Regions from separate parts of the Streptomyces sp. NPDC058240 genome, predicted to be linked through region 1. Evidence: riboswitches for the same ligand, from Rfam matches in the RefSeq annotation. Region 1 holds a riboswitch; each other region holds the start of a gene.
The links. Region 1 has a riboswitch for thiamine pyrophosphate ahead of thiC (phosphomethylpyrimidine synthase ThiC). Riboswitches for the same ligand answer to the same signal wherever they lie in the genome.
Positions count from the first base shown of each region.

Region 2: it holds a riboswitch for thiamine pyrophosphate, as region 1 does, so the genes downstream of both, thiO (glycine oxidase ThiO) here and thiC (phosphomethylpyrimidine synthase ThiC) in region 1, are expected to answer to the same signal.
Region 3: it holds a riboswitch for thiamine pyrophosphate, as region 1 does, so the genes downstream of both, ACFVX4_RS30335 (thiamine ABC transporter substrate binding subunit) here and thiC (phosphomethylpyrimidine synthase ThiC) in region 1, are expected to answer to the same signal.

Region 1 is NZ_JBHVWT010000002.1:286,066-295,709, reverse strand. Features, by position in the region: gene ACFVX4_RS06600 (cytochrome ubiquinol oxidase subunit I) at 1-1,068, opposite strand, end outside; gene hisC (histidinol-phosphate transaminase) at 1,355-2,434, opposite strand; gene ACFVX4_RS06590 (LacI family DNA-binding transcriptional regulator) at 2,806-3,918, shown strand; gene ACFVX4_RS06585 (metallophosphoesterase) at 4,092-5,150, shown strand; gene ACFVX4_RS06580 (hypothetical protein) at 5,333-6,154, shown strand; gene thiC (phosphomethylpyrimidine synthase ThiC) at 6,238-8,052, opposite strand; TPP riboswitch at 8,045-8,178, opposite strand; gene ACFVX4_RS06570 (YibE/F family protein) at 8,249-9,571, shown strand.
Region 2 is NZ_JBHVWT010000001.1:128,755-138,398, forward strand. Features, by position in the region: gene ACFVX4_RS00575 (phytoene desaturase family protein) at 1-356, shown strand, start outside; gene ACFVX4_RS00580 (hypothetical protein) at 409-1,344, opposite strand; gene metF (methylenetetrahydrofolate reductase [NAD(P)H]) at 1,395-2,312, opposite strand; gene thiE (thiamine phosphate synthase) at 2,412-3,065, opposite strand; gene ACFVX4_RS00595 (Rv2175c family DNA-binding protein) at 3,173-3,538, opposite strand; gene ACFVX4_RS00600 (peptide-N4-asparagine amidase) at 3,582-5,330, opposite strand; gene ACFVX4_RS00605 (NAD(P)/FAD-dependent oxidoreductase) at 5,447-6,703, opposite strand; TPP riboswitch at 6,941-7,053, shown strand; gene thiO (glycine oxidase ThiO) at 7,051-8,235, shown strand; gene thiS (sulfur carrier protein ThiS) at 8,232-8,462, shown strand; gene ACFVX4_RS00620 (thiazole synthase) at 8,465-9,259, shown strand; gene pknB (Stk1 family PASTA domain-containing Ser/Thr kinase) at 9,371-9,644, shown strand, end outside.
Region 3 is NZ_JBHVWT010000028.1:49,039-58,682, forward strand. Features, by position in the region: partial or broken gene ACFVX4_RS30300 (murein hydrolase activator EnvC family protein) at 1-43, opposite strand, end outside; gene rpsB (30S ribosomal protein S2) at 322-1,260, shown strand; gene tsf (translation elongation factor Ts) at 1,360-2,196, shown strand; gene pyrH (UMP kinase) at 2,356-3,132, shown strand; gene frr (ribosome recycling factor) at 3,312-3,869, shown strand; gene ACFVX4_RS30325 (phosphatidate cytidylyltransferase) at 3,869-4,954, shown strand; gene rlmN (23S rRNA (adenine(2503)-C(2))-methyltransferase RlmN) at 5,048-6,154, shown strand; TPP riboswitch at 6,210-6,326, shown strand; gene ACFVX4_RS30335 (thiamine ABC transporter substrate binding subunit) at 6,400-7,512, shown strand; gene ACFVX4_RS30340 (ABC transporter permease) at 7,644-9,257, shown strand; gene ACFVX4_RS30345 (ABC transporter ATP-binding protein) at 9,260-9,644, shown strand, end outside.

The sequences.
Region 1 (9,644 bases):
CAGCCACAGTCCGAGGATGCCGAGGCCGAAGGACGCCATCCCGAAGCCGATCATCCAGCGGAAGCTCCAGAACGCGACCGGGATGTTGGGCCGGTAGTCGCCGGGTCCGAACTTCTCCTGCTCGGCCTTGTTGATGTCGTTGATGCCGGGGACGTACGAAGTGAAGCTGTCGTCCGCGAGGAAGGACAGTATCCCCGGGATGGAGATCTCCACGGTGTTGTGGCCCTTGGCCACGTCGCCGACCGCGAAGATCGAGAAGGGCGCCGAGTCCTGCCCCTCCCAGAGCGCCTCGGCGGCGGCCATCTTCATCGGCTGCTGCTTGAACATGACCTTGCCGAGCTGGTCGCCGCTGATGGCGGTGAGCAGTCCGGCGATGACCACGGTGACCAGGCCGAGCCGCAACGAGGTCCGCATCACCGGGATGTGCTTCTTGCGCGCCAGATGGAAGGCGGCGATGCCGACCATGAACGCGCCGCCGACCAGGAAGGCCGCGGTGATGGTGTGGAAGAACTGGGCGAGCGCGGTGTTCTGGGTGAGCACGTGCCAGAAGTCGGTGAGCTCGGCCCGGCCGCGTTCCTTGTTGATCCGGTAGCCGACCGGGTGCTGCATCCAGGAGTTGGCCGCCAGGATGAAGTACGCGGACAGGATGGTGCCGATGGAGACCATCCAGATGCAGGCGAGATGGATCTTCTTCGGCAACTTGTCCCAGCCGAAGATCCACAGGCCGATGAAGGTGGACTCGAAGAAGAACGCGATCAGTGCCTCGAACGCGAGCGGGGCACCGAAGATGTCGCCGACGAACCGCGAGTAGTCGGACCAGTTCATGCCGAACTGGAACTCCTGGACGATGCCGGTGACGACGCCCATGGCGATGTTGATCAGGAAAAGCTTGCCCCAGAACTTCGTCGCCCTGAGGTACTTCTCGTTGTTCGTCCGGACCCAGGCGGTCTGCAGGCCGGCGGTGAGCGCGGCGAGAGAGATCGTCAGGGGGACGAACAGGAAGTGATAGACGGTAGTGATACCGAACTGCCATCGCGCCAGGGTTTCCGGCGCCAGAGCTAGCTCCACGTCGTCTTCTCCTTACGTCGCCGTAATCACACCGGCACTTTGCCCTTTAAATCCGACTAATCACGGGAGGAACAGGACACGCTTGTGAACGCGTTCACATTCACAAGCATTATGGCGCACAGACTTTCGGGACGTTCGGGCGGGGTACCCCTCTTGGGACGTTCCGATCAATCTGCCCGAACCAGACGCCCGGGAGCACCGCGGACCCCGACAGCGAGAAGGCCCCGCACCTCGTCGAACGAGGTGCGGGGCCCGGTCCCCGAGTCGCGCGGCCTGCGCGACCGCCCTACAGCTCCTTGCGGTACGACTCCGCCACCCTCAGGAACAGGTCGTTCGCCTCGTCCTCCCCGATCGTGACCCGCACGCCCTCGCCCGCGAACGGCCTGACCACCACTCCGGCCCGCTCACATGCCGCGGCGAAGTCGGCGGTACGGTCCCCGAGCCGCAGCCAGACGAAATTCGCCTGGGAATCCGGCACGGTCCACCCCTGGCCGGCCAGTGCCCGCTGCACACGCTGGCGCTCGCACACCAACGAGCCCACCCGCCCCATGAGTTCGTCCTCGGCACGCAGCGAGGCGACCGCCGCGTCCTGCGCGAGCTGACTGACCCCGAAGGGCACCGCCGTCTTGCGCAGCGCGGCCGCCACCGGCTCGTGGGCCACGGCGAAACCGACCCGCAGACCCGCCAGGCCGTACGCCTTGGAGAAGGTCCGCAGCACCGCCACATTGGGCCGGTCCCGGTAGATCTCGATGCCGTCCGGCACCTCGACGTCACGGATGAACTCCCGGTACGCCTCGTCGAGCACCACGAGGACATCGCCCGGCACCCGGTCCAGGAACCGCTCCAGCGCGTCCCGGCGCACCACGGTGCCGGTCGGGTTGTTCGGGTTGCAGACGAAGATCATCCGGGTGCGGTCCGTGATCGCGTCCGCCATCGCGTCGAGGTCGTGCACGTCACTGTCGGTCAGCGGGACCTTCACCGAGGTCGCACCGCTGACCTGCGTGATGATCGGGTACGCCTCGAAGGAGCGCCAGGCGTAGATGACCTCGTCACCCGGGCCCGACGTGGCCTGGAGCAGTTGCTGCGCGACGCCGACCGAGCCGGTTCCGGTGGCGAGGTGCGAGAGGGGCACACCGAAACGCTCGGCCAGCTCGTTCATCAGGCCGGTACAGGCCATGTCCGGGTAGCGGTTGAAGTTCGCAGCCGCGGCCAGGGCGGACTCCATCACCCCGGGCAGCGGCGGATACGGGTTCTCGTTGGAGGACAGCTTGAACGCGACCGGTCCGCCGGCAGCGGCCGGCTTGCCCGGTACATAGGCGGGAACGCCGTCCAGCTCGGCGCGCAGCTTGGGGCTCGTCTCGCTCACCGCAGGTCCTCCTCGACCGTCTGTACACATCAATACTGCTCACCTTATGAGGATTGGGCGCTGCTGCGAATGGCCGGAGCGGTCCAATCGTCCGGTGCGACCAGGAATGGGGGGAGCGCCATCCGCTCCGGCGCGCGCCGGTGGCTCACTCCGTGGCGCGCATCCCTCGAAGAGGTGAGATGAGACCTCTTCGAGACATCGGCCATTTAGTAGGCCCATCGACTTCGACACATGACACACTACGGTCAAGTCCCTCAACATCCTTGCTTTGCAAGGCATTTGACCTTAAATGATCATGCAAAAACGTGCCTGTCAACGAGTGGATATGCGACCAGGCCAACCGCCCTTCCGAGCCCTACTATCGGCTCGCCATGACAGCAGCAGGGAAGCACCAGGTGAGCCGGACGGACACACCCCGGCGCGGCGGCCGGCAGGGACGAGCGGGAATCCGGGACGTGGCCGCCGCCGCCGGAGTCTCCATCACGACCGTCTCCGACGCGCTCAACGGCAAGGGCAGGCTCCCGGACGCCACCCGCCGCCATGTCCGCGAGGTCGCAGAGCGCCTGGGCTACCGCCCTTCCGCCGCGGCCCGAACCCTCCGTACCGGCAAGTCCGGCCTCATCGGCCTGACCGTGACGACCTACGGGGACGAACCCTTCACCTTCACCGAATTCGCGTACTTCGCGGAGATGGCCAGAGCGGCCACCTCCGCCGCGCTCGCCCGCGGCTACGCCCTCGTCATCCTGCCCGCCACCTCACGCCATGACGTCTGGTCGAACGTCGCCCTCGACGGCACGGTCGTGATCGACCCCTCCGACCAGGACCCGGTCGTCACGGAACTCGTACGCCAGGGACTGCCCGTCGTCTCGGACGGGCGCCCGGCCGGCACCCTCCCGGTCACCGCCTGGGTCGACAACGACCACCGGGCCGCCGTGCTCGATCTGCTCGACCATCTCGCCGCCGCCGGAGCCCGCCGCATCGGCCTGCTCACCGGCACCACCACCGACACGTACACCCGCCTCTCCACCACCGCGTACCTCCACTGGTGCGAGCGCGTGGGCCAGGACCCGGTGTACGAGTCGTACCCCGCCCACGACCCGTGTGCGGGCGCGGTGGCCGCCGATCGGCTGCTCGCCCGCCCGGACCGGCCCGACGCCGTCTACGGGCTCTTCGACCCCAACGGCACCGACCTGCTGGCGGCGGCCCGCCGGTACGGCCTGCGCGTCCCCGAGGACCTGCTGCTGGTCTGCTGCAGCGAATCCACCGTGTACGCGACGACCGAGCCCCCCATCACCACCCTCTCGCTCAAGCCGCGCAGGATCGGCACGGCGGTCGTCCAGCTCCTGATCGACGCGATCGAGGGCGTGACTCACGACGGACCGGTGGAGCAGGTCATACCGACCGAACTCATCGTGCGGACCTCCTCGCAACGCCGTCCACCCCGCACCACGGTCAGTGCGCCCCGCTCCCCGGCAGGGGATTGATCAGGCGATTTCGGACCAATCGGCCGGTGAACCCGACGTGCGTCCGGATTCACCACCCCTGGTGCGTCACAGAGCACGATCCGCATTCCTATGATGGGCGCACGACACCGCGGACCGCCCCGACCAGCAGGGCCCGTCAGGTGTACGGCGGCGCGACGGTGGTGGAGGGGTCGATGACACAGGGGGCCGGTCAGGAACCCGTGGTGCGGACTGCGACGTTGCGCGACTTCCGCGTACCGCCCTATGCCCAGAACCCGGTGCCGCCATCGGCACCGCACCCGGGCAATGCCGTCCCCGGCGGCGAGCCGCCGGAGGGGTACACCCCCACCGCGCGCGATCTTCCCGTGATCAACCGCGGTGACACCCTGCAGGTCGCGGCCGTCCCCGACCCCCGGCCCGTTCCGGACCAGGGCCTCGGGCCGCTGTACGTCGTCGGCGACGTCCACGGCTATCTGGACGAGCTCCACGCCGCCCTCGCCGAACAGGGCCTCATCGACGCCGACGGCAAATGGTCGGCGGGCAATGCCCGGCTCTGGTTCCTCGGCGACTTCACCGACCGGGGCCCCGACGGCATCGGGGTCATCGACCTCGTGATGCGCCTGTCCGCCGAGGCCGCCGCCGCCGGCGGCTACTGCAAGGCCCTGATGGGAAATCACGAACTGCTGCTCCTCGGCGCGAAGCGGTTCAGCGACACCCCGGTCAACTCCGGCGCGGGCACCGCCACTTTCCAGGCGGCCTGGCTGCTCAACGGCGGCCAGAAGAACGACATGGAGCGGCTCCAGGACGTCCACCTCCAGTGGATGTCCCGGCTCGACGCGATCGTCGAGGAGGACGGGCATCTGCTGATGCACTCCGACACGACGGCCTACCTCGAATACGGCACCACCATCGAGGACGTCAACGACACCGTGCACGCCATCCTCACGCGTAACGACGCCGATGAGTGCTGGGACCTCTTCCGGAAGCTCACCAAGCGGTTCGCCTTCCGTGACGAATCGGGTCCGCAGGCGGTCCGGGAGCTGATGTCGGCTTACGGCGGACAGCGCATCGTCCATGGTCACAGCCCCATTCCGTACCTCCTCGGAGAGGTCGGTTCGGAGGACGGCGAGGACGGCTCCGGCCCTGTGGTCGAAGGTCCGCACGTGTACGCGGACGGGCTCGCCATCGCCATGGACGGCGGAGTGACCATGGCCGGAAAGCTACTGGTCGTCCAACTGCCCCTGCATGACTGACGTTCTTCTGGGCAGACGCATCCACGAACCGACCACGCCGACCACTGGGCCTATTTCCGGAAACCCCCTGTCACCCCGTGCCGTGGGCGCTCTACCATCGGCGTATCAGTAGCAGGCTCTCCTCCGTTTCCGCCCAACTGCCCGTTCAGAGCGGGCATTCAGGCCCTACGGAGCATCGGGGGATGCACATGAACAGCGCTCCGCACCTGCTGGCCGAGGACCGCCCCGAGTACGAGCGGATCCTCGACGACGCACTGCGCCATGCCCATGAACGGCCGGATCTGGCCGCGGTCGGCGAGCGGCTCAACGCCGTGCAGCTGCGCACCATGGCGCTGGACGCCACGGAGCTGATCACCTCGACGGCCGCCACCGAGTACAAGCACTATGTGCAGGCCCGCGAGGAACTGCGCGGCCCCGCCGAAGAGGCGGACCAGGACACGGGCCCCGGGTCCGGCACCGCCCGTCCGCATCAGTCGGGCGTCGGCATAGGAGCAGTCGTCACGGTCCTGGCACCCGTGCTCGCCGGAACCGCCGCGTTCATATTCCTGCTGGCGGGCTACCTGCTGAGGCTGCTCGACCCGCCGCCGTCCTTCGCCTCCGCCATGGTCTCCGCGGGCTGGTTCTTCGCGGCGGTCACGGCCGCCGCCATCCTGGTCGCCGCCGCCGGGCTGCTCATCACCGCGCTGCGCAACGGATCGACGTCGCAGCCCGTCGAGGACCCCGAGGACGAATTGCCGGAGGACGTGGCACGGGCCAGAGAGGCGTGGCGCCACGCCCTGCTGGAGCGCGGCATACTGCCGTTCCTGCGGGACGCGCTCGCCGATCCCGAAGCCGCTCCCGCCTCCCGCAGACCGCTCCGTTCGGCGAACCGCATCCCGAAGATCGGCTACAGCAGGCCGGACTTCTCCAGCCCGGACGACGGCCCGGCGGGCCCCCGCCCGACGTTCACCTCACCGGACTTCACCAGCCCCGACTTCGGCGGCCCCGAGCACGAACTGGACTGACCGAGCCCGCATACCGGCCGGACGGCAGGAGCGGTCGCCCCGGAGACAGGAGTCTCCGGGGCGATACCTCGTCCCGGGTACGGTCAGTCCGCGATCGGCAGATAGACCCGGTTGCCGGCCGCCGCGAACTCCTTGGACTTCTCCGCCATGCCCGCCTCGATCTCCGTCTGCGAGCCGCCGTGCTCACGCCGGATGTCCTGGGAGATCTTCATCGAGCAGAACTTCGGACCGCACATCGAGCAGAAGTGCGCCGTCTTCGCCGGCTCGGCGGGCAGTGTCTCGTCGTGGAACTCCCGTGCGGTGTCCGGGTCGAGAGCCAGATTGAACTGGTCCTCCCAGCGGAACTCGAAACGGGCGTCGGAGAGCGCGTCGTCCCAGTCCTGCGCCCCCGGGTGCCCCTTGGCGAGGTCCGCCGCATGCGCCGCGATCTTGTAGGTGATGACGCCGGTCTTCACATCGTCCCGGTTGGGCAGGCCGAGGTGCTCCTTCGGCGTGACGTAGCAGAGCATCGCCGTCCCCCACCACGCGATCATCGCCGCGCCGATGCCCGAGGTGATGTGGTCGTACGCCGGAGCGACATCGGTGGTCAGCGGGCCGAGCGTGTAGAACGGCGCCTCCTCGCAGATCTCCTGCTGAAGGTCGATGTTCTCCTTGATCTTGTGCATCGGGACATGGCCCGGCCCCTCGATCATGGTCTGGACGCCGAACCGCTTGGCGACCGTGTTCAGCTCGCCGAGCGTGCGCAGTTCGGCGAACTGGGCCTCGTCATTGGCGTCGGCGATCGAGCCGGGACGCAGCCCGTCGCCCAGCGAGTACGTCACGTCGTAGGTCGCGAGGATCTCGCAGAGCTCCTCGAAGTGCTCGTACAGGAAGGACTCCTTGTGGTGCGCGAGGCACCACGCCGCCATGATCGAGCCGCCGCGGGAGACGATGCCGGTCTTGCGGCGGGCGGTCAGCGGTACGTACGGCAGGCGCACGCCGGCGTGGACCGTCATGTAGTCGACGCCCTGCTCGGCCTGTTCGATGACGGTGTCCTTGTAGATCTCCCACGTCAGTTCCTCCGCCCGGCCGTCGACCTTTTCGAGGGCCTGGTAGAGCGGAACCGTGCCGATCGGCACGGGGGAATTGCGCAGAACCCACTCACGGGTGGTGTGAATGTTGCGGCCGGTGGACAGATCCATGACGGTGTCGGCGCCCCAGCGCGTCGCCCACGTCATCTTCTCCACCTCCTCCTCGATGGAGGACGTCACCGCGGAGTTGCCGATGTTGGCATTGACCTTCACCAGGAACCGCTTGCCGATGATCATCGGCTCGATCTCGGGGTGGTTGACGTTGGACGGCAGCACGGCCCGGCCGGCCGCGATCTCCTCGCGCACCACCTCGGGCTCGACGCTCTCCCGGATGGCCACGTACTCCATCTCCGGGGTGATCTCGCCCCGGCGGGCGTACGCGAGCTGGGTCACCGGCTGCCTGTCCCGGCTGCGGCGCGGCAGGCGCGGGCGGCCGGGGAAGACCGCGTCGAGGTTGCGCAGTCCTTCCCCGGGCTCTCGGCTTCGCTCGAGCAGGGGAGACCCCATTCGCGGCGAGGTGTGCTTGAGCCCGTCGTCCTCGGGACGGGCGGGGCGGCCCGGATACTCCTCGGTGTCGCCGCGGGCGACGATCCAGCTCTCCCGCAGCGGTGCGAGCCCGCGGCGGACATCGGTCTCGACGGTGGGATCGGTGTACGGCCCCGACGTGTCGTACAGCGTCACGTCCTTGCCGTTGGTGAGGTGCACCTGACGGACCGGCACCCGGAGGTCCGGGCGCGAGCCCTGGACGTACCCCTTGTGCCAGCCGATGGACTTCCCGGCCTCGTCGCTCTGGTTCGAGGCAGGCGTGCGTGCGTCCGCTGTGGTCATGAGACCTACTCCCTACGCCGGCATTACCCGGTAACAGGTTCGGCGGTCGGCGCAGCCTGTCCCGTACGGACGTACGGATATCAGCGCCCTCTCAGCCCGGTGCTCCGAGCTCCCGCGTGTGCAAAGGTCCCTCCACGCTAGCGCCCCGTCCGGCGTAATGAACAGAGGGCCCGTCCCTTCTTGCGATGATCGGCTGGTGACGTCCCTCGATATCGACCACGAACCGCAGGGCCATCAGCACGGCCACTCGCACAGCCACGGCCCTGCCGCGCCCGTCTCCAAACATCTGCGCAAGGTCATCGCGGCCGTACTGATCCCGTTCGCCACCGCCGTCGTCGTCGGCCTGGTGGCGCTCTGGCCGGGTGGTGCGCCGCCGCACGAGCGGACCGGCGTCGGATTCGACCGGCAGACCCAGCAGGGAAAGGTGGTGAATGTCGACATGGTGGACTGCAAGGACGTGAACGTGGTCCAGACACCCGTCGGCGGGGATACCACACCGCCCTCGGGAAGCGGAAAGGGAGTGTGCAAGAAGTCCACGATCGAGGTGACGACCGGTCACGACAAGGGCCGGACCTTCACCGAGGTCGTCCCGCCCGACGCACCGCGTCAGTTGCGCGAGGGTCAGGGCGTGGTCGTGGCGTACGCCCCCGACGCGCCCCATGATCTGCAGTATTCGGTGACGGACGTGAACCGGAAGTTCCCGATGGCCCTGCTGGCCGGGATCTTCGCCCTGGTCGTGGTCGCGGTGGGCCGCATGCGCGGGGTGATGGCGCTGGTCGCGCTCGCCGTGTCCTTCGCCGTGCTGACCCTGTTCATCCTCCCGGCCATTCTCCAGGGCTCGAATCCGCTGCTCGTCGCGGTGGTCGGGGCCAGTGCGATCATGCTGATCGCGCTCTACATGTGTCACGGCCTGACCGCCCGCACCTCGGTCGCGGTGATCGGCACGCTGATCTCGCTGCTGCTGATCGGGCTGCTCGGATCGCTCTTCATCGGCTGGGCGAGCCTGACCGGCAACACCGACGACAACACCGGCCTCATCCACGGCCTGTACCCGCACATCGACATGAGCGGTCTGCTGCTGGCCGGTGTCATCATCGGTTCGCTCGGCGTCCTCGACGATGTGACCGTGACCCAGACATCGGCGGTCTGGGAACTGCACCAGGCGAACCCGACGTTGGGTGTGCGGGGCCTCTACCGGGCAGGCATCAGGATCGGACGCGACCACATCGCCTCGGTCGTCAATACGCTGGTGCTCGCCTACGCGGGCGCCGCACTGCCGTTGCTGCTGCTGTTCTCCATCGCGCAGAGCAGCGTGGGGACGCTGGCCAACAGCGAGCTGGTGGCGGAGGAGATCGTACGAACGCTGGTCGGCTCGATCGGACTGGTCGCCTCGGTGCCGGTGACGACGGTGCTCGCTGCGCTGGTCGTCTCCGCGGACCGCACAGGGCTCGGCGCGGAAGCCGGAGCTTCGGCACCCGTACGGGCCGGGAAAGGCCGTCGTCGTAGGACGAAGCCTTGAACGTCTCCGTCAGGTGAACAATTCACCCATTCGGCAGGTGCCGTGTTCGACCGGCGAACCGGTCGGCGGCGCC
Region 2 (9,644 bases), on a different contig from region 1:
CGCACGGGGCGGTGGACTGGACGGACCCGGCGGTGCGCGAGCGGTGCGCCGATGCGCTGATCGAGGCGGCGGCCGCGGCCGTGCCCGGGATACGGGAGCGGCTGCTCCACGCCGAGGTGCGGACGCCGGCCGAGACCGCTGCCGACACCGGCGCCGAGGGCGGTTCGGTGCCCGCGCCCGCGCTGGCCGGGGCGGGCGGCGCGTATCTGCACCCGGGCAATCGCACCCGGCTGCCGGGGCTCTACGCCGCGGGCGGCTGGGCGCACCCGGGCGGCGGGCTCGCCCACGCGGGCATGTCGGGAGCGCTGGTCGCCGGGCTGATCGTGGAGGGTGACGGCTTCCGCGGCTCCCAGTGACCGGGAGAGCCGCCTGCCGGGCCCGTCGGCGATTCCGGCCGCCCGCCCGTCGTCAGTAGCGGTACTGCTGCTCGTCGTAGCCGTTGCCGTTGTTGTAGCCGTTCGGGAACGGGGCGGGCTGCGCGGGCTGTTCCGGCAGTGTGACCGGCGGTGTGACCGGGTACTGCTCGCCCTCGCGCTGCTGAGGCACCCAGACACCGCCCGGCGGGGTCTCGGGAGCGTACTGCTGGGCGTACGGGTCGGGGTCGTACTGCTGCCGGCCACCGAAGCTGTCGTAGCCGTTGCTGTAGCTGTCGTACGCCTCGTACTGCGCGGGAGCGCCGGTGGTACCGGTCCCGATGTACGGGTCGGAGTACGCGGCGTACTGCTGCTGCTGCTCGGTGCCGTAGTCGTACTGCCCGGCCAGCGGGTCCTGTCCGGCGTACGGGTCCTGGCCCGGCGCCCCGTACGCGGCGGAGGCAGGGGCGGGGGCGGCGTACGGGTCGTACTGCGGCTGCTGCTGGGGCTGCCCCTCCTGGCCCGGCCCCCGCTGCGACCGGTGATGGTCGGAGTAGACGCCGTACTGCCCGGTGTCGTCCGGCAGCGGCTCGGGTTCGTAGACCGCGGCCGCCGGAGCCTCGGCGTCCGCGCGCTGCGGGGCCTGCCCGTCGTACGCCGTCTCCACGTCCGACACCTGGAGCGTGGGCCCGCGGCCCTCCCGGTCGCCGCCCCGACGACGGCGGCTCGCGCCCGGCCTGCCCCCTATGGCCCAGCCGGTGGAGAAGCCGCGCCGGAAGGAGAGCGTGACGTATGTCTGGCCGGTCGCGAAGGCGATCGTGCCGAGGACGATGACGAACACCGACGGAATCAGCACGCCGACGACCACGCAGCCGAAGCCTCCGAACGCGAGCAGACGCCAGCGAAGGCGCGCCTTGTACTGCAGGAGCACCTCGCCGAGCAGCCACAGCGCGACTATTCCGAACGCGATGTAGAGGACCGTCCAGCCCATGCCCGCCCCCTCCTACGGCCACCGCCCCGGGTCGCGGCGGGTACGGCCGGTCACGACTGCTTGTGCAGTCCGAGATTCTCGTAGATTTCGAGCGTCGCCGTCGAGTTGTTGAGCGTAATGAAGTGCAATCCGGGCACACCCTCGGATCGCAGCCTCGCGCAGAACTGCGTTGCGAAGTCGATGCCAATGGAGCGTACAGCGGCGGGATCGTCCTTGGCGGCGAGGATGCGTTCTTTCAGGGACGAGGGGAAAGACGCGTTGCTGAGCTGCGCAAACCTGTCCAGCTGTTTGACGCTGGTCAGCGGCATGACCTCGGGGATGATCGGGGTTTCGCAACCCGCAGCGACCACACGGTCACGCATACGCAAATAGTCCTCCGGATTGAAGAACATCTGGGTGATCGCATAGTCGGCACCGGCGCGGCACTTGTCCACGAAATGCCGGATGTCGGCGTCCCAGTCGGTCGAGCGCGGGTGCATCTCGGGAAATGCCGCGACGCCGACGCAGAAATCGCCGGATTCCTTGATGAGCCGGACGAGATCGGCCGCGTACCGCACGCCCTGCGAGTGCTCGATCCACTCGCCCATCGGGTCGCCCGGCGGGTCTCCGCGCACGGCGAGGATGTTCCGGATCCCGGCGTCCGCGTACTGCCCGATCATGTTGCGCAGCTCGGCGACGGAATGGTTGACCGCCGTGAGGTGGGCGACGGGAGTGAGGGTGGAATCGGCTGCGATCTGCTCGGTGGCCTTCACCGTCCCGGCCCGGGTGGAGCCACCGGCCCCGTAGGTCACGGAGACGAAACTCGGCCGCACCGCCTCGACCCGGCGCAGCGCGTTCCAGAGGTTCCGCTCGCCCTTCTCGGTCTTGGGCGCCCAGAACTCGAACGAGTACGAGGTCTTGCCGGTCGCGAGGAGCTCACGCACCGTGCGTGCGTGATCTGTCCTGGTGGATGGTGTGCCAAGGGCCATATGGGCAGGTTAACCAGAGCACGACGACCGAAGGACCGGACCAGCGTGAATTGCCCGAATTGACTGGTTGTTTGTCCATCCTTCGGACACTTGGCCTGATCACGCCATGGCGCGCGCCCGGATCCTCCCGGCCAGCTCGGCGGTGGCGGCGGCCGGGTCGGTGGCCTCGGTGATCGCCCGTACGACGACGACCCGGCGGGCCCCGGCGTCCAGCACCTCGTCGAGATTGCCGGCGTCGATCCCGCCGATGGCGAACCAGGGGCGCGGCTGGTCGAGCGAGGCGGCGTACCGCACCAGGTCCAGGCCCGGGGCGTGCCGGCCGGGCTTGGTCGGGGTGGGCCAGCAGGGGCCGGTGCAGAAGTAGTCCACGCCGGGCTCGGCGACGGCCGCGTCGACCTCGGACCCGGCGTGCGTGGAGCGGCCGATCAGCACGTCCTCGCCGAGTACGGCTCGGGCGGCGGGCACCGGCAGGTCGCCCTGGCCGAGGTGCAGCACGTCGGAGCCGATGGCATGGGCGACATCGGCCCGGTCGTTCACCGCGAGGAGCTTGCCGTGGCGCCGGCACGCCTCGGCGAGGACGGCCAGGTGGTCGAGCTCCTCGGCCGCTTCCATGCCCTTGTCGCGGAGCTGGACGATGTCCACCCCGGAGGCGAGGACGGCGTCGAGGAACGCGGGGAGGTCGCCCTGGCGCCTGCGGGCGTCCGTGCACAGATAGAGCCGGGCATCGGACAGCAGCGCGCGAGGCGTGGGCATGGTGCGGTTCCCCCCTGGGAGAGCATCGTGGAGCGGTTGTCGCCGGGCTGTGCGGGGGTGCGGGCCGCGCGGTGTCGCGCTGCCCGCCCCTCACATACGGCCGGCGGTCAGACGGCGAGCGCCTGGGCGCGGCGCTTCACCTCCGTGCCACGATTCTCGCTCAGTGCCTGGGCAGGGGTGCCCGGCAGGGTCGGGTCGGGGGTGAAGAGCCACTCCAGCATCTCTTCGTCGTTGTAGCCGTCGTCCCTCAGGAGCGTCAGGGTGCCGGAGAGGCCCTTGACCACCTTGTTGCCGTCGATGAAGGCAGCAGGCACCTGGAGCGTCCGGTTCTCACCACGTCGTACGGCGATCAGCTGGCCCTCCTTGACCAGCTGCCGCACGCGCGTCACCTGGACATCGAACATTTCGGCGATGTCGGGCAGGTGGAGCCAGGCGGGGACGAGAGCATCGATCTTTGCGTCAATCTCGGTCACGGGTACAAGCCTGCCATCCCGCGCTGACAGCCGATACCCGGAGTCAGCCCTTCAGGGCCTCGCGGACCACGTCGGCGACCCGGCAACGGCTCTGCCGGTCACCGGTGACCCAGCCGTGCGCGGTCGTCAGGGAGCGCGCGTAGCAGGCCCCGGTGTCGGTGGTGCCCCGGTACTTCTCGGTCGAGGCTCCGTCGGCGGACTGGACGACACCGTTCGTGCGGGCGATGCTGCCGGTCGAGTCCACGGTGTCGTCCGTCACCGCGTCCGTGCGCCACGCGTGTGCGGAGCCCTTCCGGGACGCGTCGACGAGCACACGGCGCTGGGTGACGGCGGCCCGCATGTCGTAGTTGTTGTAATCGCCGTACACCGGGATGTCCATGTCCACGTCAATGGGGTAGGACCAGGTGTGCCGCTGCGCGTCCGTGCGCCCGTGGGTCCGGGTCGTCACCGTGGTGGAACCGTGGTCACGCTGATGCATCACCTGGTGACTGCCCGTGCGGGAGACGTTGTCCGTGTTGGTGTACGCGAACTTCTGCTCGACGGTGGTGGTGACCCGGCCCTTCGAGGTCTCGACATAGCCCGAGATCTTCCAGGAGCGGCCGGTCGACACGGAGACGTCCGTGGAGCCGTTCTCGCCCGAGGTCTGGACGGTCTTCACGACCGGGGTGTGGCCGAGCGTGTTGGTGGTCACCTTGCCGCTCGTGCGGGACGCGTGCGCGTCCGTGTCGAGGAAGAGCGAGCCGTCGACGTTCCAGCCGTCGGCCGCGCCGTACGGGGTGATGCTGATGGCGTGCGGCTTGCCGTCGGCCAGCAGACCCGCGAAGGGGGTGAGGTCGATGTCGTACGCCTCGGTCCTGAACTGGTCGATGGCCGGGATCGGGCGCCACAGGGTCGGCACGATGCCGCCGGAGTACACCACGGGGTACGGCTGGGCGAGGCCGGCGGGCTGTCCGTCCACCGCGACCTGCACCTCACGGTAGGGGCCGCCGCCGCAGAGGTAGTCGGGAGCGGTTTCCGCCAGGTCGCTGGGGACCGCGTCGAACCACTGCTCGTCGCAGCCGCCACCGCGTGCGTAGACCTCCAGGCGCGCCTTGGTCAGGTTGCGCGGGAAGGTGACCTCGGTGCGGGTGGAGCCGCCCTTGCCGACGTTCATCCAGGGGGCGTTGTCGGAGCCGGTGTCACCGAGCGGGACGATGCGGTCGGCCGTGGTGGCGGCCGGGTGACGCTTGTCGGCCTGGTAGTACGTGATCTTCAGCTTGATCCTGTACACACCGGTGTACGTCTCGTTGACGACATTGCCAAGTTCGACCTGCAGCTTCTGCGGGTCCTTGAGGAGCGGCGCGAAGTCGGTGATGTCCTTGGCGACGTGCCAGCTGATGCCGTCCTCGTCGGGCTCGGCGGTGCTGGTGCGGAAGACCTCCGCGCCACCGATGAAGACTGCGGCGAGACGGTCGTACTGACGCCCCTTCACGCTGCCCGACCAGTCGAGGACGACCTTGTTCCACGGACCCTTGCACTGCTTGGGCGGGGTCAGCGTGGTGGTGTACGGCGGTCCGCCGAGGGTGTAGCCGAAGTCGTGGTCGACGGCCGTCACCGAGCAGCTCTTGGTGTCCGGACGGGAGACCGGCGGCAGTGCGTCGATCGGGTCCTGGTAGTCGACAGCCGGGTTGGAACCGGGCTTGGGGGTGGCGCCCGCGTACGCCGGGGCGGCGAGTGCGCCTCCGACGAGGGCGATCGACGCCGAGGCCATGGAGATTCCGCGCAGCGCGCGGGCCCATCTGTGCCGGAACATGCGCATCCTTCGAAGAGTGTGAAATGAGCAATCCAAAAGATGCACAGTGCACTAATTTCCGCCCCCGTCCAAGGGGGAGCCCACATAGCGGACGCCAACGTCCGCTTTCCGTACGCCTACTGACGGATCGCCGACTTCAGCGGTACAGAGGGGTCGGCGGCCCGCGCCGGATCGAGCCGCGCCCCCGCCTCGATGAGCTTGCGCCCCTGCGCCAGATCGCGCGGCCGGCCGACGGCGAGAACCGCGACCAGCACGCCCTCGCGCAGCCAGCACACCGACCAGGCGGCTTCGGCCGGATCGCCGCGCCACAGCAGGGTGTCGGCGCTCCCGTGGTGGCCCGCGTACTGCACGAACCGGTCGAACTGCTCGGACCAGAAGTACGGCACGGGGTCGTAGGTCATCGGTGCCGGGCCGTCGGCGGCGGCTGCCCCGATGATGTTGGCGGCGGCGGTGCGCGGGCCCTGGAGCGCGTTGTCCCAGTGGTGGACGAGCAGGCGTTCGCCGTACCGGGCGGAGGGGAACGAGGCACAGTCGCCGACCGCGTACACATCGGGCAGCGAGGTGCGCAGCGCCCCGTCGGCGGTCACCGATCCGTCGGGGCCGAGCGCGATGCCGGAGCCGGCCAGCCAGCCGGTGGCGGGCCGGGCGCCGATTCCGACGACGACCGCTCCGGCCGGGACCGTACGGCCGTCCGCGAGGACCACCCGGCCCGGCTCGATGCGGGCGACCCGGGCTCCGGTGAGGAGTTCGGCGCCGCTCTCCGCGTACCAGGCGGCCATCGGGGCGGCGACCTCCGCGGGCATCGCGCCCGCGAGGGGCCGGTCGGCGGCCTCGACGACGGTGACCGCGCAGCCCGCGGCGCGGGCCGCGGTGGCGAACTCGGCGCCGATCCAGCCCGCGCCGACGACCACGACGCCGTGCTGCTCGTCGAGGACCGGCCGCAGTCGTGCCGCGTCGTCGAGGGTGCGCAGCAGATGGACGCCGGGAACGCCCTCGGACCCGGGCAGGACGACCGGTTCGGCACCGGTCGCGATCACCAGGACGTCGTAGGGAACGGGTCCCGACGGGGTGTCCAGCTCATGCGCCGCGGGCCGCACACCGGTGACGTCGCGACCCAGTCGCAGATCGATCTCCAGCGCCTCGAAGTCGATGTCGAAGGCGGAGTCCTCGGCCTTGCCGAGGAGCACCGCCTTGGACAGCGGAGGCCGGTCGTAGGGCTGATGCGGTTCGGCGCCGATCAGGGTGACGGGGCCGCTGAAGCCCTGCTCCCGCAGGGCCACCGCGGTCTGCACCCCGGCCATGCCCGCACCGACGATGACGACGCGGCGTCCCGCCCGCCGTTCCGGCTGCTCCGACTGCTGCTGCTCGCTCACCCGTACACCTTAAGCACCTGATAGATCGTCAGGAAAGGGGTGCGTTCTTCGACCGCGCTCGTCCCGCCGCCCTCCTGCGACTCCCACGGGGAGGAGGTCGAGGGTGTCGCCGGTCCGGGGGCCGACCTGGCCGGGCGCCTGGTCGGCCGCCGGTGACAGGACGAGTCCGTCGAGCGAACGGGCCACGGCGGCTGCTCCCTTACCGGGCCGGGGGGACGGGGTTTAGGGTGGCCAACGTAAAACACTCGCGGGAGCCCGGACGCACCGGGCTGAGAGGGAGGCTGGGCGGCCTCCGACCGTACGAACCTGATCCGGGTCATGCCGGCGAAGGGAGGGGCTGGAAGCCCATGCGTTCTTCTCGGAACGGAAACGGATCCGATGTCCTGGTCATAGGGGGCGGGATCATCGGCCTGGTGACCGCCTGGCGGGCCGCGCAACGCGGACTGCGCACCGCGGTCGCCGACCCCGAACCGGGTGGCGGGGCCGCCCGGGTGGCGGCCGGCATGCTGGCCGCCGTCACCGAACTCCACTACGGCGAACAGCTCCTGCTGGGCCTCAACGTCGCCTCCGCCGCCCGCTATCCGGCCTTCGCGGCCGAGCTGGAGGCGGCGAGCGGGCAGGAGACCGGCTTCCGCGCCTGCGGCACCCTGGCCGTAGCACTGGACTCCGACGACCGCGCCCATCTGCGGGACCTGCACGCCCTGCAGCGGCGTTCGGGCCTGGAGTCGGAGTGGCTCACCGGCCGTGAGTGCCGCCGGCTGGAGCCGATGCTCGCGCCGGGCGTCCGCGGCGGTCTGCGGGTCGACGGCGACCACCAGATCGATCCCCGCCGGCTGGCCGCCGCCCTGCTGACCGCCTGCGAGCGGGCCGGGGTGGTCTTCCACCGCGGCTGGGTGGAGCGCCTGAGCGTGGTGGGCGACCGGGCCACCGGAGCGGTGCTCGCCGGGGGCACGGAGCTCGCGGCCGACCAGGTCGTGCTCGCCGCGGGCAGCCTCAGCGGCCGCCTGGCGGGGCTGCCGGACGAGGTCGTGCCGCCGGTCCGGCCGGTGAAGGGCCAGGTGCTGCGGCTGACCGTGCCGGCCCCGTACGCACCGTTCCTGAGCCGGACGGTACGGGCCGTGGTCCGGGGCAGCCATGTCTATCTGGTGCCGCGCGAGAACGGCGAACTGGTCGTCGGCGCCACCAGCGAGGAGCTGGGCTGGGACACCACCGTCACCGCGGGCGGCGTCTACGAGCTGCTGCGGGATGCCCACGAGCTGGTACCCGGCATCACCGAGCTGCCGCTCACCGAGACCCTGGCCGGCCTGCGCCCCGCCTCCCCCGACAACGCCCCGCTGCTCGGCCCCACCACCCTGCCCGGCCTCCATCTCGCCACCGGCCACCACCGCAACGGGGTGCTGCTCACCCCCATCACCGGTGACGTCATGGCGGAGCTCCTCACCGGCGGCGAGCCGCCCGAGCCGGCCCGCCCCTTCACCCCGCGCCGTTTCCCGTCCGCCGCCGCCCCCGTACGTCAGGAGCAGCCCGCATGACCGCCGAGCCCGTACCCCGCCACTCCGTGTCCGTGTCCGTGAACGGAGAGGTGCGGCTCCTCGCCGCGGGCACCACCCTGGACATCCTGGTCGCCACCCTGACCGCCGCGCGCTCCGGCGTCGCGGCCGCCGTCAACGAGACCGTCGTACCGCGCGGCCAGTGGTCCGCCGCCGCACTCCACGACGGGGACCGCGTCGAGGTCCTGACCGCGGTCCAGGGAGGCTGACCATGTCGGACGACCTCTTCACCCTCGGCGACACCACGTTCGGCTCCCGGCTGATCATGGGCACGGGCGGGGCGGCCGGCCTCGACGTGCTGGAGCGCTCCCTGACCGCGTCCGGCACCGAGCTGACCACCGTCGCGATGCGCCGCCTCGACCCGACCGTGCAGGGCTCGGTGCTCTCCGTCCTGCGGCGGCTCTCCATCCGCGTCCTGCCCAACACTGCGGGCTGCTTCACCGCGGGCGAGGCCGTGCTGACCGCCCGGCTGGCCCGCGAGGCGCTCGGCACCGACTGGATCAAGCTGGAGGTGGTGGCCGACGAGCGGACCCTGCTGCCCGACCCGATCGAGCTGCTGGACGCCGCGGAGATCCTGGTGGACGACGGCTTCACCGTGCTGCCGTACACCAATGACGACCCGGTGCTGGCCCGCAGGCTCCAGGACGTGGGGTGCGCGGCGGTCATGCCGCTCGGCTCCCCCATCGGCTCCGGGCTCGGCATCCGCAATCCGCACAACTTCCGGCTGATCGTCGAGCAGGCCCGGGTGCCGGTGATCCTCGACGCGGGCGCCGGAACGGCCTCCGACGCGGCGCTCGCGATGGAGCTGGGGTGCGCGGCGGTGATGCTGGCGTCCGCGGTGACCCGGGCCCAGGAGCCCGAGCTGATGGCCACGGCGATGCGGCACGCGGTGGCGGGCGGGCGGCTGGCGTACCGGGCCGGCCGGATTCCGCGCCGCCACTTCGCCGAGGCGTCGTCGCCGGTGGAGGGGCGCGCGGTGCTGGACCCGGAGCGCCCGGCCTTCTGAGCCGCCGGTACGGCGGACAGCGCATGTTCCTGTCACGGCTCGGCTGCAGTACGGCCCCGGGAGTGCCCCGGCCCGTGGGCCGTGTCCGTGGCGGCTCGTAGACTCGCCTGCGTGGATACGACCCTCCAGGACCCTCTTGTCGGGCAGCTGCTCGACGGCCGCTACCGCGTCGATGCCCGCATCGCCGTGGGCGGCATGGCCACGGTCTACCGGGCCGTGGACACCCGGCTCGACCGGGTGCTCGCCCTCAAGGTGATGCACCCGGCGCTGGCGACCGACGTCTCGTTCGTCGAGCGCTTCATCCGCGAGGCCAAGTCCGTGGCCCGGCTCGCGCACCCCAACGTGGTCGCGGTCTTCGACCAGGGCGCCCAGGGGCAGTACGTCT
Region 3 (9,644 bases), on a different contig from region 1:
CGGTCGGGCCGGTCGGGTAGGTCGGATCAGTTGTGCATTGCATGGCAGAACCGTCCCGCAGCCCACCCGGTCCGCAGGGATCATGAACCGGATCTGTGGACAGCCAACCGGTTGTGGACAGCGCCGTCACCCGGCACCCGGGCCGTCCCGTACACTTCCTATGGCGATCCGGGTCACCGGGTCGACTTCGCACGCCCCGCCACCTCCCTCTCTGCGGAGGGTGGCCGCGCTCCTCGGTCCCTCGTGGCACGGCGCGTCGGGGCGTCAGGCGCGACAGCAATCCTGCGGTCGCGACAACCGAGCACCTCAAGGAGTACGGCCATGGCCGTCGTCACGATGCGGGAGCTGCTGGAAAGCGGCGTCCACTTCGGTCACCAGACCCGTCGCTGGAACCCGAAGATGAAGCGCTTCATCTTCACCGAGCGCAACGGCATCTACATCATCGACCTGCTCCAGTCGCTGTCGTACATCGACCGCGCCTACGAGTTCGTCAAGGAGACCGTCGCCCACGGCGGCTCCATCATGTTCGTGGGTACGAAGAAGCAGGCCCAGGAGGCCATCGCCGAGCAGGCGACGCGCGTCGGCATGCCGTACGTCAACCAGCGTTGGCTCGGTGGCATGCTCACCAACTTCTCCACCGTCTACAAGCGCCTTCAGCGTCTGAAGGAGCTCGAGCTCATCGACTTCGAGGACGTGGCCGCCTCCGGCCTCACCAAGAAGGAGCTCCTGGTTCTCTCCCGCGAGAAGGCCAAGCTGGAGAAGACCCTCGGTGGTATCCGCGAGATGCAGAAGGTGCCGAGCGCCGTCTGGATCGTCGACACCAAGAAGGAGCACATCGCCGTCGGTGAGGCGCGCAAGCTCCACATCCCGGTCGTCGCGATCCTCGACACCAACTGCGACCCCGACGAGGTCGACTACAAGATTCCGGGCAACGACGACGCGATCCGCTCCGTCACCCTGCTCACCCGCGTGATCGCCGACGCCGTCGCCGAGGGCCTCATCGCCCGTTCCGGTGCCGCCACCGGTGACTCGAAGCCGGGCGAGAAGGCCGCCGGCGAGCCGCTCGCCGAGTGGGAGCGCGACCTGCTCGAGGGCGACAAGAAGGCCGACACCGAGGTGCAGACCTCCGCCGAGACCGAGAAGGTCGCGGACGCCGCCGAGACGCCGGCCGAGGCCGAGGCCGATGCCGCTGCCGAGGCCCCCGCTGCCGAGGCCGAGGCCGCTGTCGAGGCCCCGGCCGCGGACGCCGAGCAGGCCTGACACCCGTCACGGCTGATGACGGCGGGGGCCGGTGCCACAAGCACCGCCCCCGCCGTTCACCCGTAGATCTTTCAGACTTCGAGAGAGAAATACAGACTCATGGCGAACTACACCGCCGCTGACGTCAAGAAGCTCCGCGAGCTGACCGGCGCCGGCATGATGGACTGCAAGAAGGCGCTCGACGAGGCCGACGGCAACGTCGACAAGGCCGTCGAGGCGCTCCGTATCAAGGGTCAGAAGGGCGTCGCCAAGCGCGAGGGCCGTTCTGCCGAGAACGGTGCCGTCGTCTCCCTCATCTCCGAGGACAAGACCTCCGGCGTTCTGCTCGAGCTGAAGTGCGAGACGGACTTCGTCGCCAAGGGTGACAAGTTCCAGACCGTCGCCAACACGCTCGCCGCCCACGTCGCCGCGACCTCCCCGGCCGACCTGGCCGCGCTGCTCGCCTCCGAGATCGAGGCCGGCAAGACCGTCCAGGCGTACGTCGACGAGGCCAACGCCAACCTCGGCGAGAAGATCGTCCTGGACCGCTTCGCGCAGTTCACCGGCGGTTACGTGGCTGCGTACATGCACCGCACGATGCCCGACCTCCCGCCGCAGGTCGGTGTCCTGGTCGAGCTCGACAAGGAGAACGCCGAGGTCGCCAAGGACGTCGCGCAGCACATCGCCGCCTTCGCCCCGAAGTACCTCAACCGCGACGAGGTCCCGGCCGAGACGGTCGAGAACGAGCGTCGTGTCGCCGAGGCCACCTCTCGCGAGGAGGGCAAGCCCGAGGCCGCCCTTCCGAAGATCGTCGAGGGTCGCGTCAACGGCTTCTTCAAGGACGTCGTCGTCCTGGAGCAGGCCTTCGCCAAGGACAGCAAGAAGTCCGTCCAGAAGGTTCTGGACGAGGCCGGTGTCACCCTGAAGCGCTTCTCGCGCATCAAGGTCGGCATCTGAGTCCGTCCGCGAACAACGGTGGACCCCGATAGGGTCTAGTGCAGTCGTCGGCCGCACTCACGCCGTACGACCGCAGATCTGACGAGGAGGCCATTGCCGCTGAGGGACACCAGACCCACCGGCAATGGCCTTCTTCGTATGTGCACGAGGAGAATCTCCATGAACAAGGGCGCGGACGCCGCACAAGGTGACCACAAGCGCGACGACGGCAAGGTGGCCGGACGCTTCATGCTGAAGCTGTCCGGAGAGGCGTTCGCCGGCGGCGGGGGTCTCGGTGTCGACCCCGACGTCGTACACGCCATCGCCCGGGAAATCGCGGCGGTCGTCCGCGACGGCGCGGAAATCGCGATCGTCATCGGCGGCGGCAACTTCTTCCGCGGTGCCGAGCTCCAGCAGCGCGGCATGGACCGGGCCCGGTCCGACTACATGGGCATGCTCGGCACGGTCATGAACTGCCTGGCGCTCCAGGACTTCCTGGAGAAGGAAGGCATCGACTCGCGCGTCCAGACCGCCATCACCATGGGGCAGGTCGCGGAGCCGTACATCCCGCTGCGCGCCGTGCGCCACCTGGAGAAGGGCCGCGTCGTCATCTTCGGCGCCGGTATGGGGATGCCGTACTTCTCCACCGACACCACTGCCGCCCAGCGCGCCCTGGAGATCGACGCAGAGGGCCTTCTGATGGGCAAGAACGGGGTGGACGGGGTCTACGACTCCGACCCGAAGACCAACCCCGACGCGGTGAAGTTCGACGCGCTCGAGTACAGCGAGGTTCTCGCCCGTGATCTCAAGGTCGCCGACGCCACCGCCATCACGCTCTGCCGTGACAACGACCTGCCGATCCTCGTCTTCGAGCTGACCGCCACCGGCAATATCGCCCGCGCGGTCAATGGTGAGAAGATCGGCACGCTCGTGAGTGACCGGAGCACCCGGGCCTGAGGACCGGGGGACCTTCCCGGAGTACCGCGGGGAGGTCCGGGCCCCCGGGGAAACCCCCAGGACCGGCCCCGAAGGATGGACAACGGCCTGCCGGTCGGACACCGTGCAGGTGAGGACGCGACGCAGGACCCGCCGGGCTCGAGCACGACGGGCCCACTCAAGACACGCAGGAGCACGTGGTGATCGAAGAAACCCTCCTCGAGGCCGAGGAGAAGATGGAGAAGGCCGTCGTCGTCGCGAAAGAGGACTTCGCCGCGATCCGTACCGGCCGTGCGCACCCGGCGATGTTCAACAAGATCGTCGCCGACTACTACGGCGCGCTGACCCCGATCAACCAGCTCGCCTCGTTCTCGGTGCCCGAGCCGCGCATGGCCGTCGTGACGCCGTTCGACAAGACCGCGCTGCGCAACATCGAGCAGGCCATCCGCGACTCGGACCTCGGCGTCAACCCGAGCAACGACGGCAATATCATCCGGGTGACCTTCCCGGACCTCACCGAGGAGCGCCGCCGCGACTACATCAAGGTCGCCAAGGCGAAGGCCGAGGACTCCAAGATCTCCATCCGCGCCGTGCGCCGCAAGGCCAAGGAGACCCTCGACAAGCTGGTCAAGGACAAGGAGTCGGGCGAGGACGAGGTGCGTCGCGCCGAGAAGGAGCTCGACGACACCACCGCGAAGTACGTCGCGCAGGTCGACGAGCTGCTCAAGCACAAGGAAGCCGAGCTGCTCGAAGTCTGATGAACGACTCTTCCTGGGGCGCCCCGCAGGGAGCCGGCCATTGGGGTGCGCCCGAGATGCGGGCTGCTCCGGCGGGTCCTGCTTACGATGTGTATGACGCCCAGCAGACTCGGCCCATGCCCATCGTGCCGGACGTTCCCGACGCAGGTAGAGACGCTGACGACCGTGATGACCGGGACCAGGGGGCCGGACGCCTGAGCGGCGGCCCCCTGTTCCGTGACGAGAAGCCGCAGGAGCCCATGTCCACCGCGCCGCCGCCCCCGCAGAAGAAACGTGCGGGCCGTGATCTGCGAGCCGCCATAGGGGTCGGTGTGGGGCTCGGCGCCGTCATCGTCGCCTCGCTGTTCATCGTGAAGGCCGTCTTCGTCGGTGTGGTCGCCGTCGCCGTCGTCGTGGGACTGTGGGAGCTGACCTCCCGGCTCCAGGAGCGCAAGGGCATCAAGGCACCCCTCATCCCGCTGGCGGTGGGTGGCGCGGCGATGGTGGTCGCCGGTTACGCGCAGGGCGCCGAAGGCGCCTGGGCGGCGATGGCGCTGACCGCGCTGGCGGTGCTCGTCTGGCGGATGACCGAGCCGCCCGAGGGCTACCTCAAGGACGTCACGGCCGGTGTGTTCGCGGCGTTCTACGTACCGTTCCTCGCCACGTTCGTCGCCATGCTCCTGACCGCCGACGACGGGCCGCAGCGGGTGCTCACCTTCCTGCTGCTGACCGTGGTCAGTGACACGGGCGCGTACGCCGTCGGCTGGCGCTTCGGGAAGCACAAGCTCGCGCCGCGCATCAGCCCCGGAAAGACCCGGGAGGGCCTGTTCGGGGCCGTCGCCTTCGCGATGGTCGCCGGTGCGCTGTGCATGCAGTTCCTGATCGATGGCGGTTCCTGGTGGCAGGGGCTGCTGCTCGGGTTCGCGGTCGCGGCCACCGCCACCCTCGGCGACCTGGGCGAGTCGATGATCAAGCGGGACCTCGGGATCAAGGACATGGGCACGCTGCTGCCGGGGCACGGCGGCATCATGGACCGGCTGGACTCGCTGCTGCCGACCGCCCCGGTGGTTTGGCTGCTGCTGGTGCTGTTCGTCGGTTCCGGCTGAGGTCAGGCCCCTGACCTGGGATTTTACGAGTGAGGGCCCGCTGTCCACAGGACGGCGGGCCCTCACTGTTCTGTCTGCGACACTGGATGAACCATGCCTAAGCCAGGAGAACTCACTTTCGTCGCGCCCCGCGGAGCCAAGAAGCCGCCGCGGCACCTCGCCGACCTCACGCCCGCCGAGCGCAAGGAAGCCGTCGCCGCGATCGGCGAGAAGCCGTTCCGCGCCCAGCAGCTCTCGCAGCACTACTTCGCGCGGTACGCGCACGACCCGGCCGAGTGGACCAACATCCCGGCCGGATCGCGGGACAAGCTCGCCGAGGCGATGTTCCCCGACCTGATGTCGGTGGTCCGCCACATCAGCTGTGACGACGACACCACCCGCAAGACGCTCTGGAAGCTGCACGACGGGACGCTCGTCGAGTCCGTCCTGATGCGCTACCCGGAGCGGGTGACGATGTGCATCTCCTCGCAGGCGGGATGCGGGATGAACTGCCCGTTCTGCGCGACGGGGCAGGCCGGTCTCGACCGCAATCTGTCGACCGCCGAGATCGTCCACCAGATCGTCGACGGAATGCGGGCGCTGCGCGACGGGGAGGTCCCCGGAGGTCCGGCGCGGCTCTCCAACATCGTCTTCATGGGCATGGGCGAGCCGCTCGCCAACTACAACCGGGTGGTCGGCGCGATCCGCCGGCTGACCGACCCCGAGCCGGACGGGCTGGGGCTCTCGCAACGCGGGATCACCGTCTCCACCGTGGGCCTGGTGCCCGCAATGCTCCGCTTCGCGGACGAGGGCTTCAAGTGCCGTCTCGCCGTCTCGCTGCACGCGCCGGACGACGAGCTGCGCGACACCCTCGTTCCCGTGAACACGCGGTGGAAGGTGGGCGAGGTGCTGGACGCCGCATGGGAGTACGCGGAGAAGTCCGGTCGCCGCATCTCCATCGAGTACGCGCTGATCCGTGACATCAACGACCAGGCGTGGCGCGGTGACCGGCTCGGCCGGCTCCTCAAGGGCAAGCGGGTGCACGTCAACCTGATCCCGCTGAACCCCACGCCCGGTTCCAAGTGGACCGCCTCGCGCCCCGAGGACGAGAAGGCGTTCGTCGAGGCGATCGCGGCCCACGGGGTGCCGGTGACCGTGCGGGACACCCGGGGCCAGGAGATCGACGGGGCCTGCGGGCAGCTGGCGGCGGCCGAGCGCTGAGGCCACTCCCGGACAGGCGCCGAGGCCCGTGTAGCCTGGGCCTGAAATCAACTTCATATTCCGACAGGGGAGCGCCACAGCGCTGAGAGTGCGGCACCGAGGACAGGTCGGCCGCAGACCCTCTGAACCTCGCCCGGGTCATTCCGGGTAGGAAGTTCGGTCATCAACTCATGCTGTTGCGCCCTGCCCGCTTTTCGCGGGCGGGGCCGCGTCTCTTCCTGGCCAAAACCCAGGAGGAATCCACAATGAGCACCACGCGCAGGACCAGGCAGCTCGCGGCATCGGCCGTCGCCGCCGCACTCGGCGTCACCGCACTCGCCGGGTGCGGGAGTTCCGACGACTCGGCCTCCGGTTCCGGCGGCACGAAGGGCTCGGGCTCCAAGACCGTGACCCTCGTCAGCCATGACTCCTTCAACGCCTCCAAGGACGTACTGAAGGAGTTCACCAAGGAGACCGGCTACACCGTCAAGGTGCTGAAGAGCGGCGACGCGGGTGTCGCGCTCAACCAGGAGATCCTGACCAAGGGTTCCCCGCGCGGTGACGTGTTCTTCGGCGTCGACAACACGCTGCTCTCCCGCGCCCTCGACAGCGGGCTCTTCACGCCGTACGAGGCGAAGGGCATCGACCGGGTCGCGGCAGACACCCGGCTCGACGCGGACGGGCACCGGGTCACCCCGATCGACACCGGCGACATCTGCGTCAACTACGACAAGAAGTACTTCGCCGACAAGAAGCTCGCGCCGCCGCAGTCCTTCGACGACCTGGCGAAGCCCGCGTACAAGGACCTTCTCGTCACCGAGAACGCCGGGACCTCGTCGCCCGGCCTCGGCTTCCTCCTCGGCACCATCGCCACGTACGGAGAGAAGGGCTACCAGGACTACTGGAAGAAGCTGGAGAGCAACGGCGTCAAGGTCGTCGACGGCTGGGAGCAGGCGTACAACGAGGAGTTCTCCGGCTCCGCGGGCGGCAAGAAGGCCAAGGCCGACCGGCCGCTCGTCGTCTCGTACGCCTCCAGCCCGCCCGTCGAGGTGCTGTACGCGAAGCCGCAGCCGGCGAAGGCGCCGACCGGCGTCGCCACCGGGACCTGCTTCCGCCAGATCGAGTTCGCGGGCCTGCTGAAGGGCGCGAAGAACGAGGCGGGCGGCAAGGCCCTGCTGGACTTCCTGATCAGCAAGAGGTTCCAGGAGGACATGCCGCTCAACATGTTCGTGAACCCGGTCGCCAAGGACGCGAAGCTGCCGGAGCTCTTCACGAAGTTCGGCGCGACGGTGGACCGGCCGACGACCGTCGCCCCGGACCTGATCGCCAAGAACCGTGAGCAGTGGGTCCAGTCGTGGTCCTCGCTCGTAGTGAAGTAACGAAGAGTCCCGTACGCGGACCGGACGCGAGCGGGAACGACGAGGGCGGGAAGGCTCCTCGGGACCGGTCGGCGCACGCGCAGTCGGCCCGTGCGAAGGCCCGGCGCGGGAACGCGGTGCGGCTCGGCCTGATGGCCGTGCCCGTCGCGTTCTTCGCGCTGTTCTTCGCCTACCCGGTCGCCGCGATCGTCGGCCGCGGCCTGAAAGCCGACGGCGTCTGGCAGTTCGGCCGGATCGGCGAGGTGCTGACCCGGCCGGACATCCGCGACGTCCTCTGGTTCACCAGCTGGCAGGCGCTCGCCTCGACCGCGCTGACCCTGCTGATCGCGCTGCCCGGCGCCTATGTCTTCGCCCGCTTCGACTTCCCCGGCAAACAACTGCTGCGGGCGGTCGTCACGGTGCCGTTCGTCCTGCCGACCGTGGTCGTGGGGACGGCCTTCCTGGCGCTGCTGGGACGCGGTGGATTCCTCGACGAACTCTGGGGCGTACGGCTCGACACCACCGTCTGGGCGATTCTGCTCGCCCATGTCTTCTTCAACTACGCGGTGGTCGTACGGACGGTCGGCGGGCTGTGGGCCCAGCTCGACCCCCGGCAGGAGGAGGCCGCCAGGGTGCTGGGCGCGGGGCGATTCGCCGCCTGGCGGCGGGTCACCCTGCCGGCCCTCGCACCCGCGGTGGCCGCGGCCGCGCTGATGGTCTTCCTCTTCACCTTCACCTCCTTCGGAGTCGTGCAGATCCTCGGCGGTCCCGGGTACTCCACGCTGGAGGTGGAGATCTACCGGCAGACCGCGCAGCTGCTCGCCCTGCCGACGGCCGCCGTGCTGACGCTGGTGCAGTTCGCCGCGGTCGGCGCGATCCTCGCCGTGCACGCGTGGACCGTACGGCGCCGGGAGACCGCGCTGAAACTGGTCGACCCGGCTCGGACCGCCCGCAGGCCGCGCGGTGCCGGGCAGTGGGCGCTGCTCTGCGGGGTGCTGCTGACCGTACTGCTGCTGATCCTGCTGCCGCTCGGGGTACTGGTCGAGCGCTCGGTGGACACCGCCGGCGGTCATGGTTTCGACTTCTACCGTGCGCTGGGGTCCGTGGACGCCGGTGGTGGTACGTTCCTGGTCGCGCCGCTCGAAGCGATCTGGAACTCCCTCCAGTACGCGCTGGTCGCGACGGTCATCGCCCTGGTCATCGGCGGGCTCGCCGCCGCGGCGCTGACCCGGCGCGCCGGCCGGCTCGTGCGCGGCTTCGACGCGCTGCTGATGCTGCCGCTCGGGGTGTCCGCGGTCACCGTCGGCTTCGGCTTCCTGATCACCCTGGACAAGCCGCCGCTGGATCTGCGGACTTCCTGGATCCTGGTGCCGCTCGCCCAGGCACTGGTCGGTGTGCCCTTTGTCGTACGGACCATGCTGCCCGTCCTGCGCGCGGTGGACGGGCGGCTCAGGGAGGCGGCCGCGGTGCTCGGGGCGTCACCGCTGCGGGCCTGGCGGGAGGTCGATCTGCCGCTGGTGCGACGGGCGTTGCTGGTCGCGGCCGGTTTCGCGTTCGCCGTCTCGCTCGGTGAGTTCGGCGCGACGGTCTTCATCGCGCGGCCCGACCGCCCGACGCTGCCGGTCGCCGTGGCCCGGCTGCTGGGGCGGGCCGGGGAGCTCAACTACGGCCAGGCGATGGCCCTCAGCACCATCCTGATGGTGGTCTGCGCCGTCTCGCTGCTGCTGCTCGAACGTATCCGCACGGACCGGTCCGGGGAGTTCTAGAGATGCTGACACTGGAATCGGCCACGGTTCGCTTCGGCGAGCGGGCGGCGCTCGACGCGGTGGACCTGGAGGTCGCCGAGCACGAGATCGTATGTGTGCTCGGGCCGAGCGGAAGCGGCAAGTCCACCCTGCTGCGGGTGGTCGCCGGGCTGCATCCGCCGGACGGCGGCCGGGTGCTGCTGGACGGCGCGGACCAGGCCGGGGTGCCGGTGCACCGGCGCGGTCTCGGCCTGATGTTCCAGGACCACCAGCTCTTCCCGCACCGGGACGTCGGCGCCAATGTCACGTTCGGGCTGCGGATGCACGGGGTGTCGCGCCGCGATCAGGAGCGCAGGGTCGGTGAACTCCTCGACCTGGTGGGCCTGCCCGGCGCCGAACGGCGCGCCG